Regions from separate parts of the Bacillus haimaensis genome, predicted to be linked through region 2. Evidence: a T-box and tRNA genes for the amino acid it is inferred to sense, from the RefSeq annotation. Region 2 holds a T-box; the other holds one or more tRNA genes.
What was found. A T-box is a leader RNA that pairs with one kind of tRNA and senses whether it is charged. The one in region 2 lies ahead of leuS (leucine--tRNA ligase), so its partner is inferred to be a tRNA-Leu.
Positions count from the first base shown of each region.

Region 1: it encodes a tRNA-Leu, which carries the amino acid that the T-box ahead of leuS (leucine--tRNA ligase) is inferred to sense. The anticodon was not compared.

Region 1 covers NZ_CP158164.1:3,885,510-3,889,920, forward strand. Annotated here, with positions in the region: rRNA gene ABN702_RS19805 (16S ribosomal RNA) at 112-1,661, opposite strand; tRNA gene ABN702_RS19810 (tRNA-Ala) at 1,789-1,864, opposite strand; tRNA gene ABN702_RS19815 (tRNA-Pro) at 1,881-1,957, opposite strand; tRNA gene ABN702_RS19820 (tRNA-Arg) at 1,962-2,038, opposite strand; tRNA gene ABN702_RS19825 (tRNA-Leu) at 2,077-2,165, opposite strand; tRNA gene ABN702_RS19830 (tRNA-Gly) at 2,173-2,247, opposite strand; tRNA gene ABN702_RS19835 (tRNA-Leu) at 2,263-2,343, opposite strand; tRNA gene ABN702_RS19840 (tRNA-Lys) at 2,352-2,427, opposite strand; tRNA gene ABN702_RS19845 (tRNA-Thr) at 2,452-2,527, opposite strand; tRNA gene ABN702_RS19850 (tRNA-Val) at 2,564-2,639, opposite strand; rRNA gene rrf (5S ribosomal RNA) at 2,651-2,767, opposite strand; rRNA gene ABN702_RS19860 (23S ribosomal RNA) at 2,880-4,411, opposite strand, start outside.
Region 2 covers NZ_CP158164.1:515,704-520,114, reverse strand. Annotated here, with positions in the region: gene ABN702_RS02515 (rhodanese-like domain-containing protein) at 1-202, opposite strand, end outside; gene leuS (leucine--tRNA ligase) at 309-2,726, opposite strand; T-box leader at 2,779-3,022, opposite strand; gene ABN702_RS02505 (hypothetical protein) at 3,125-3,253, opposite strand; gene ABN702_RS02500 (hypothetical protein) at 3,298-3,495, opposite strand; gene ABN702_RS02495 (3-hydroxybutyrate dehydrogenase) at 3,642-4,411, opposite strand, start outside.

The DNA.
Region 1 (4,411 bases), 1.2 Mb from region 2:
ATACTTGTGAATGTATCTTGATATTACTTAACGTTATCTAGTTTTCAAGGAACATATTAGAGAGAATGCTCTCTCAAAACTAAACAAAACAAACAGCGTCATATTCCTTAGAAAGGAGGTGATCCAGCCGCACCTTCCGATACGGCTACCTTGTTACGACTTCACCCCAATCATCTGTCCCACCTTAGGCGGCTGGCTCCAAAAGGTTACCCCACCGACTTCGGGTGTTACAAACTCTCGTGGTGTGACGGGCGGTGTGTACAAGGCCCGGGAACGTATTCACCGCGGCATGCTGATCCGCGATTACTAGCGATTCCGGCTTCATGCAGGCGAGTTGCAGCCTGCAATCCGAACTGAGAACGGTTTTATGGGATTGGCTCGACCTCGCGGTTTTGCTGCCCTTTGTACCGTCCATTGTAGCACGTGTGTAGCCCAGGTCATAAGGGGCATGATGATTTGACGTCATCCCCACCTTCCTCCGGTTTGTCACCGGCAGTCACCTTAGAGTGCCCAACCTAATGCTGGCAACTAAGATCAAGGGTTGCGCTCGTTGCGGGACTTAACCCAACATCTCACGACACGAGCTGACGACAACCATGCACCACCTGTCACTCTGTCCCCCGAAGGGGAAAGCCCTATCTCTAGGGTTGTCAGAGGATGTCAAGACCTGGTAAGGTTCTTCGCGTTGCTTCGAATTAAACCACATGCTCCACCGCTTGTGCGGGCCCCCGTCAATTCCTTTGAGTTTCAGTCTTGCGACCGTACTCCCCAGGCGGAGTGCTTAATGCGTTAGCTGCAGCACTAAAGGGCGGAAACCCTCTAACACTTAGCACTCATCGTTTACGGCGTGGACTACCAGGGTATCTAATCCTGTTTGCTCCCCACGCTTTCGCGCCTCAGTGTCAGTTACAGACCAGAAAGTCGCCTTCGCCACTGGTGTTCCTCCAAATCTCTACGCATTTCACCGCTACACTTGGAATTCCACTTTCCTCTTCTGCACTCAAGTTCCCCAGTTTCCAATGACCCTCCACGGTTGAGCCGTGGGCTTTCACATCAGACTTAAGAAACCACCTGCGCGCGCTTTACGCCCAATAATTCCGGATAACGCTTGCCACCTACGTATTACCGCGGCTGCTGGCACGTAGTTAGCCGTGGCTTTCTGGTTAGGTACCGTCAAGGTGCGAGCAGTTACTCTCGCACTTGTTCTTCCCTAACAACAGAGCTTTACGACCCGAAGGCCTTCATCACTCACGCGGCGTTGCTCCATCAGACTTTCGTCCATTGTGGAAGATTCCCTACTGCTGCCTCCCGTAGGAGTCTGGGCCGTGTCTCAGTCCCAGTGTGGCCGATCACCCTCTCAGGTCGGCTACGCATCGTCGCCTTGGTGAGCCGTTACCTCACCAACTAGCTAATGCGCCGCGGGCCCATCCTTAAGTGATAGCCGAAACCATCTTTCAATAAGGAACCAGGAGGTTCCTTATATTATCCGGTATTAGCTCCGGTTTCCCGAAGTTATCCCAGTCTCAAGGGCAGGTTGCCCACGTGTTACTCACCCGTCCGCCGCTGACTTACAAAAGCAAGCTTTTGTAAGTCCGCTCGACTTGCATGTATTAGGCACGCCGCCAGCGTTCATCCTGAGCCAGGATCAAACTCTCCAATAAAGAGTTTGAGCTTATGCTCAAATGTTGACTAGCTTATGTTTCTTTTTCGTTCTTTGTTAATCCCTATAAGATTAACGTGGACGCTGTTGTTTTGTTTAGTTTTCAAAGATCATTTTCAAAATACTGTTGGTGGAGCCTAGCGGGATCGAACCGCTGACCTCCTGCGTGCAAAGCAGGCGCTCTCCCAGCTGAGCTAAGGCCCCAAATATAAAGTTCTACTGGTCGGGAAGACAGGATTCGAACCTGCGACCCCTTGGTCCCAAACCAAGTGCTCTACCAAGCTGAGCTACTCCCCGTAAATGGCGCGCCCGAGAGGACTCGAACCCCTAACCTTTTGATCCGTAGTCAAACGCTCTATCCAATTGAGCTACGGGCGCTAATATATGAAAGTTTTATTTCAATATTGAAAAAACTGTGGTGCCGAGGACCGGAATCGAACCGGTACGGTAGTCACCTACCGCAGGATTTTAAGTCCTGTGCGTCTGCCAGTTCCGCCACCCCGGCAAGTCGTTGGAGCGGAAGACGGGATTCGAACCCGCGACCCCCACCTTGGCAAGGTGGTGTTCTACCACTGAACTACTTCCGCGTTATAAAATTACAATGCGGGTGAAGGGACTCGAACCCCCACGTCAAAGACACTAGATCCTAAGTCTAGCGCGTCTGCCAATTCCGCCACACCCGCATGATAAATGGTGTGCCATGAAGGACTCGAACCTTCGACCCTCTGATTAAAAGTCAGATGCTCTACCGACTGAGCTAATGGCACTAAATGATATATATTTGAGAAAAGTGGTGCCGGCGATAGGAGTCGAACCCACGACCTACTGATTACAAGTCAGTTGCTCTACCAACTGAGCTACACCGGCAAGAAAATATATTCTTTTCACTACGTGAAAAAATCATGGTGGAGGATGACGGGATCGAACCGCCGACCCTCTGCTTGTAAGGCAGATGCTCTCCCAGCTGAGCTAATCCTCCGAATATATATAGCCTGGCAACGTCCTACTCTCACAGGGGGACAGCCCCCAACTACCATTGGCGCTGAAGAGCTTAACTTCCGTGTTCGGTATGGGAACGGGTGTGACCTCTTCGCTATCGCCACCAGACTATTAATATTATATAAACTTTTGAAAGAAAATCAAGCATTATTTGCTATATTCCTTCAAAACTAGATAACGTTTTTCTTACCAAGATTCACAAGTGCCGTTCATTGTTTTTTGGGTTAAGTCCTCGATCGATTAGTATTCGTCAGCTCCACATGTCGCCATGCTTCCACCTCGAACCTATCTACCTGATCATCTTTCAGGGATCTTACTTACCGAAGTAAAAGGAAATCTCATCTTGAGGGGGGCTTCATGCTTAGATGCTTTCAGCACTTATCCCGTCCGCACGTAGCTACCCAGCTATGCCTTTGGCAAGACAACTGGTACACCAGCGGTGCGTCCATCCCGGTCCTCTCGTACTAAGGACAGCTCCTCTCAAATTTCCTGCGCCCACGACGGATAGGGACCGAACTGTCTCACGACGTTCTGAACCCAGCTCGCGTACCGCTTTAATGGGCGAACAGCCCAACCCTTGGGACCGACTACAGCCCCAGGATGCGATGAGCCGACATCGAGGTGCCAAACCTCCCCGTCGATGTGGACTCTTGGGGGAGATAAGCCTGTTATCCCCGGGGTAGCTTTTATCCGTTGAGCGATGGCCCTTCCATGCGGAACCACCGGATCACTAAGCCCGACTTTCGTCCCTGCTCGACTTGTAGGTCTCGCAGTCAAGCTCCCTTGTGCCTTTACACTCTGCGAATGATTTCCAACCATTCTGAGGGAACCTTTGGGCGCCTCCGTTACTCTTTAGGAGGCGACCGCCCCAGTCAAACTGCCCACCTGACACTGTCTCCCAGCCCGATAAGGGCTGCGGGTTAGAATTTCAATACAGCCAGGGTAGTATCCCACCGACGCCTCCACCGAAGCTAGCGCTCCGGCTTCTCAGGCTCCTACCTATCCTGTACAAGCTGTACCAAAATTCAATATCAGGCTACAGTAAAGCTCCACGGGGTCTTTCCGTCCTGTCGCGGGTAACCTGCATCTTCACAGGTACTATAATTTCACCGAGTCTCTGGTTGAGACAGTGCCCAGATCGTTACGCCTTTCGTGCGGGTCGGAACTTACCCGACAAGGAATTTCGCTACCTTAGGACCGTTATAGTTACGGCCGCCGTTTACTGGGGCTTCGGTTCAAAGCTTCGCTTGCGCTAACCTCTCCCCTTAACCTTCCAGCACCGGGCAGGCGTCAGCCCCTATACTTCGCCTTACGGCTTCGCAGAGACCTGTGTTTTTGCTAAACAGTCGCCTGGGCCTATTCACTGCGGCTCTCTCGGGCTTTAACACCCTAACAGAGCACCCCTTCTCCCGAAGTTACGGGGTCATTTTGCCGAGTTCCTTAACCAGAGTTCTCTCGCTCACCTTAGGATTCTCTCCTCGCCTACCTGTGTCGGTTTGCGGTACGGGCACCATACTCCTCGCTAGAGGCTTTTCTTGGCAGTGTGAAATCAGGAACTTCGGTACTATATTTCCCTCGCTGTCACAGCTCAGCCTTAATGAGAAGCGGATTTGCCTACTTCTCAGCCTTGCTGCTTAGACGCACATATCCAACAGTGCGCTTACCCTATCCTTCTGCGTCCCCCCATTGCTCAAACGGAGTGGAGGTGGTACAGGAATATCAACCTGTTATCCATCGCCTACGCCTTTCGGC
Region 2 (4,411 bases):
AGCGGCAAATGACGATGTATTCTTTTTCCTTATCAAGCTGATCTAGACTTGCCGGGATATCCCCCATGCGGATGTGCTTCGCTTGCTTTATTTTACCTGTTTCGATTTCCTCATCTTCGCGAACATCAACAAGAAGCAGTTCTTCTCCTGCATCCAATTTCTTTTTCAGCTCGTCAGTTGTAATGGTCTTGATTTCTTCCATCAATAAAAACCTCGATTCTATGTAATGTGTAAAGATACCTTTCATTTTATCAAAAACAAAACAAGACTGCCAAATTGTCGGCAGTCTTGCTTGTATTTTAGAAATATCAATTCGCTACGATATTTACAAGTTTCCCCGGTACCGCAATGACCTTACGAACTGTTTTTCCTTCGATGGATTCTTTTACTGTCTCATCAGCAACTGCGATCTCTTCCATTTTTTCACGAGTTGCATCTGCCGGGACATAAAGTTTCGCTTTCAGCTTACCGTTAACTTGAACAACGATTTCCACTTCATCCTCGACTAGCTTTGCTTCATCAAACACAGGCCAAGCTTCGTATGTGATGGTTCCTTCATTGCCAAGCTTCTCCCAAAGTTCCTCGGCAATGTGCGGACAAACTGGGGACAATAGCTTAACGAATCCTTCCACATACTCTTTTGGAATCACATCCGCTTTGTAGGCATCATTGATGAAAACCATCATTTGCGAGATCGCCGTATTGAAACGAAGTCCTTCGTAATCCTCGGTTACCTTCTTGACGGTTGCATGATAGGTTTTCTCCAATGTATCCTCTTCTGTTAATTCCACAACCTTGGAGCTGATCTTGCCATTCTCTTCGACAAACAATCTCCATACACGGTCAAGGAAGCGGCGGGAGCCGTCCAATCCGTTTGTGCTCCAGGCAATGGAAGCCTCCAAAGGTCCCATGAACATTTCATATAGGCGTAATGTGTCTGCACCATGAGACTCGACGATCTCATCAGGGTTTACTACATTCCCTTTGGATTTACTCATTTTCTCGTTGTTTTCACCTAAAATCATTCCTTGGTTGAAAAGCTTCTGGAATGGCTCTTTCGTTGGAACAACACCGATATCGTACAAGAATTTGTGCCAGAAACGAGCATACAATAAATGAAGAACCGCGTGCTCCGCTCCACCGATATAAATATCTACCGGTAACCACTCTTTCAATTTTTCAGGATCAGCCAATCTCTCACTGTTGGTTGGGTCGATATAGCGCAGGTAGTACCAGCAGCTTCCGCCCCATTGTGGCATTGTATTTGTTTCACGGCGTCCTTTTTTACCTGTTTCAGTATCTACCACATTCACCCAATCTTCAATTGCTGCAAGTGGAGATTCCCCTGTACCGGATGGACGGATTTCCTTTGTTTTTGGTAAAACAAGTGGAAGCTCGCTTTCCGGTACTGCCGTTGTGGTACCATCTTCCCAATGGATGATAGGAATCGGCTCGCCCCAATAACGCTGACGGCTGAACAGCCAATCACGAAGACGGTACGAAACCTTCTTCTCGCCTTTTTCATTTGATTCCAACCACTGGATCATGTTGGTGATTGCTTCTTCTTTTCCAAGTCCGTTCAAGAAATCAGAGTTTACGTGCTCCCCGTCCCCTGTGTAAGCTTCCTTGGTAACATCTCCACCTGCAACCACTTCGACGATTGGCAGCTCAAATTTAGTCGCAAACTCAAAGTCGCGCTCGTCATGTGCAGGTACTGCCATGATGGCACCTGTTCCGTAGCTCATTAACACGTAGTCCGCTATCCAGATTGGCAGCTTTTCGCCGCTCACAGGATTTACAGCATAAGCTCCTGTGAACTCCCCTGTTTTTTCCTTGGAAAGCTCTGTACGCTCCAAGTCACTCTTACTTTGAATCTTTGTAATATAAGCTTCTACTGCGTCCTTTTGGTCTGCAGTTACAATTTTCTTCACTAGAGGGTGCTCTGGTGCCAATACGGCATAGGTTGCACCAAACAGAGTATCAGGGCGAGTCGTAAATACGGTAAAGCTCTCATCCGTGCCATCAATCGCAAAATGGACGTTGGCTCCTTCCGAACGACCGATCCAGTTGCGCTGCATATCCTTCAAGCTTTCCGGCCAATCCAATTCATTCAAATCTTCAAGCAGGCGATCCGCATATTCAGTAATTCTAAGAATCCACTGTCTCATCGGACGGCGCTCGACCGGATGTCCGCCACGCTCGGATTTCCCATCAATTACTTCTTCATTCGCAAGGACGGTACCTAATGCCGGGCACCAGTTTACCGGTACTTCATCCACATAAGCCAAGCCTTTTTCATAAAGCTTTAAGAAAATCCATTGCGTCCATTTATAATACTCAGGATCTGTGGTGTTCACTTCACGATCCCAGTCATAGGAGAATCCAAGGGACTTGATCTGTCTTCTGAATGTATTGATGTTCTGCTCGGTGAACTCTGCAGGATCATTTCCTGTATCCAATGCATATTGTTCAGCAGGTAATCCGAATGCATCCCATCCCATTGGGTGCAGGACGTTTTGTCCTTGCATACGCTTCATGCGTGAAAGGATGTCTGTTGCAGTATATCCTTCCGGGTGACCAACGTGTAAGCCTGCGCCCGATGGATAAGGGAACATGTCTAGTGCATAGAACTTCTCTTTTCCTTTTTCTTCCTGTGTTTTGAACGTTTTGTTTTCTTCCCAATACTTTTGCCATTTTTGTTCAATGGACTGATGCTGAAACGACATCTTCTTTTCCTCCTGTTAATTCAAATAAATACAAAAAACCCCTCATCCCTATAAAAGGGACGAGAGGTTTGAATATACATAACCTACCGCGGTACCACCCAGATTATTACCACCAATGTGATAATCACTCAAATCCTTAACGCGGATGATACGGCGAGATATTACTAGCTTCCTTAGGAAGGGTTCACACCTGCTACTCCAAGGCGAGTTCATGAACGCTCGTTTGTTGACTCTCACCACCCGTCAACTCTCTTGTGCTCGTTTCGTTCACTACTGATCCTTTTCAACGTATAAGTTTAGTTGTTATTCTGTATTGTAAAGAATTTATTGGAAAACTTCAAGGGGTATTTTCATTAATCATTATGAACTTTTTTCAAACTAATTATTCTCAGCAGTAGTTAGCAGCACTCTTTTTTGTTGTTTGAGTCCTTTTGGCTGCTCTCGCAGCATTTTTCTTCCTGGACTTCCACGATCTCCACTTTGCAGCAGTCATCCTTCTTTTTCTTGAACATTAAAAACATCATCATCAACTCCTTTTAATATCAATTTTTTTTGATTAATAAAGCATTCTTTATTCACAAACGCAGCAAGGTTCCTGTTGGTTATTCAGCATTTTTGTCAGCTTCAAGAAACTCGCTTTCAATGCATTTCCGATTGTCTTTCTTTCACCCCTTGAAGCTTTTGCCACCATATGAAGCATTTGTTCTTCTCTTAGGCTGTTGATTTTTTGGCGGTTCATATTTGCCAATGTATAAAGATTGTTATTCATCTGGATCTCTCCTTAAATCAATTTTATTTGATTATCTACTTTGATTATATGTCGCGAGGAAAATATATGCAACTAAATTAATCAAATTATTTTGATTTAATTTCGACAAAAAACGCCAGATGCCATGCAGCACCTGGCGTTTTCTTTTATTGTACGGTATACCCTCCGTCAATAACAGCAGCCTGCCCTGTAATTCCACCAGCTGAATCACTGGATAAAAACATCGCATAGTCTGCAATTTCCTTTACTTGCAGCAATCTTCGCTGTGGGACAAGAGGATAGATAACCTCTTCCAATACATTTTCCAATGGAACTCCCCTGGTCTCAGCCAGATCTTTCAGCTGATTACGTACCAACGGGGTATCCACATACCCTGGACATAGTGCATTCACGGTGATTCCATGCGCAGCCCCCTCCAAAGCAGTGACCTTTGTTAATCCGATTACCCCATGCTTGGCACTGTTATAGGCAGCCTTACCCGCAAAGCCGACCAATCCGTTGATGGAAGCCATATTGATGATACGGCCCGATTTCTGTTCTTTCATAATCGGAAAGACATGCTTGGTTGCGACGAACGGAGCAACTAGCATCACTTTCGTTAAAAGTTCAAATTTTTCCGTCGGGAAGTCTTCAATCATGGAGACATACTGAAGACCGGCATTGTTGATCAATACATCAATACTCCCGAACTCGCTGATGGCAGCACCAATTGCTTCCTTGATTTCATCTTCAGATGTTACATCACACTTGATTCCTAATGTCGTCAACCCTTGTTCATTTAAGGCAGAGCTTGCAGTTTTTACAGTTTCATTATTTAAATCAGTCAACACAACTTTTGCGCCAGCTTCTGCGAATTGTTTTCCTATTTCATACCCAATACCCTGGGCTGCTCCTGTGATGAAGACAACTTTATCCT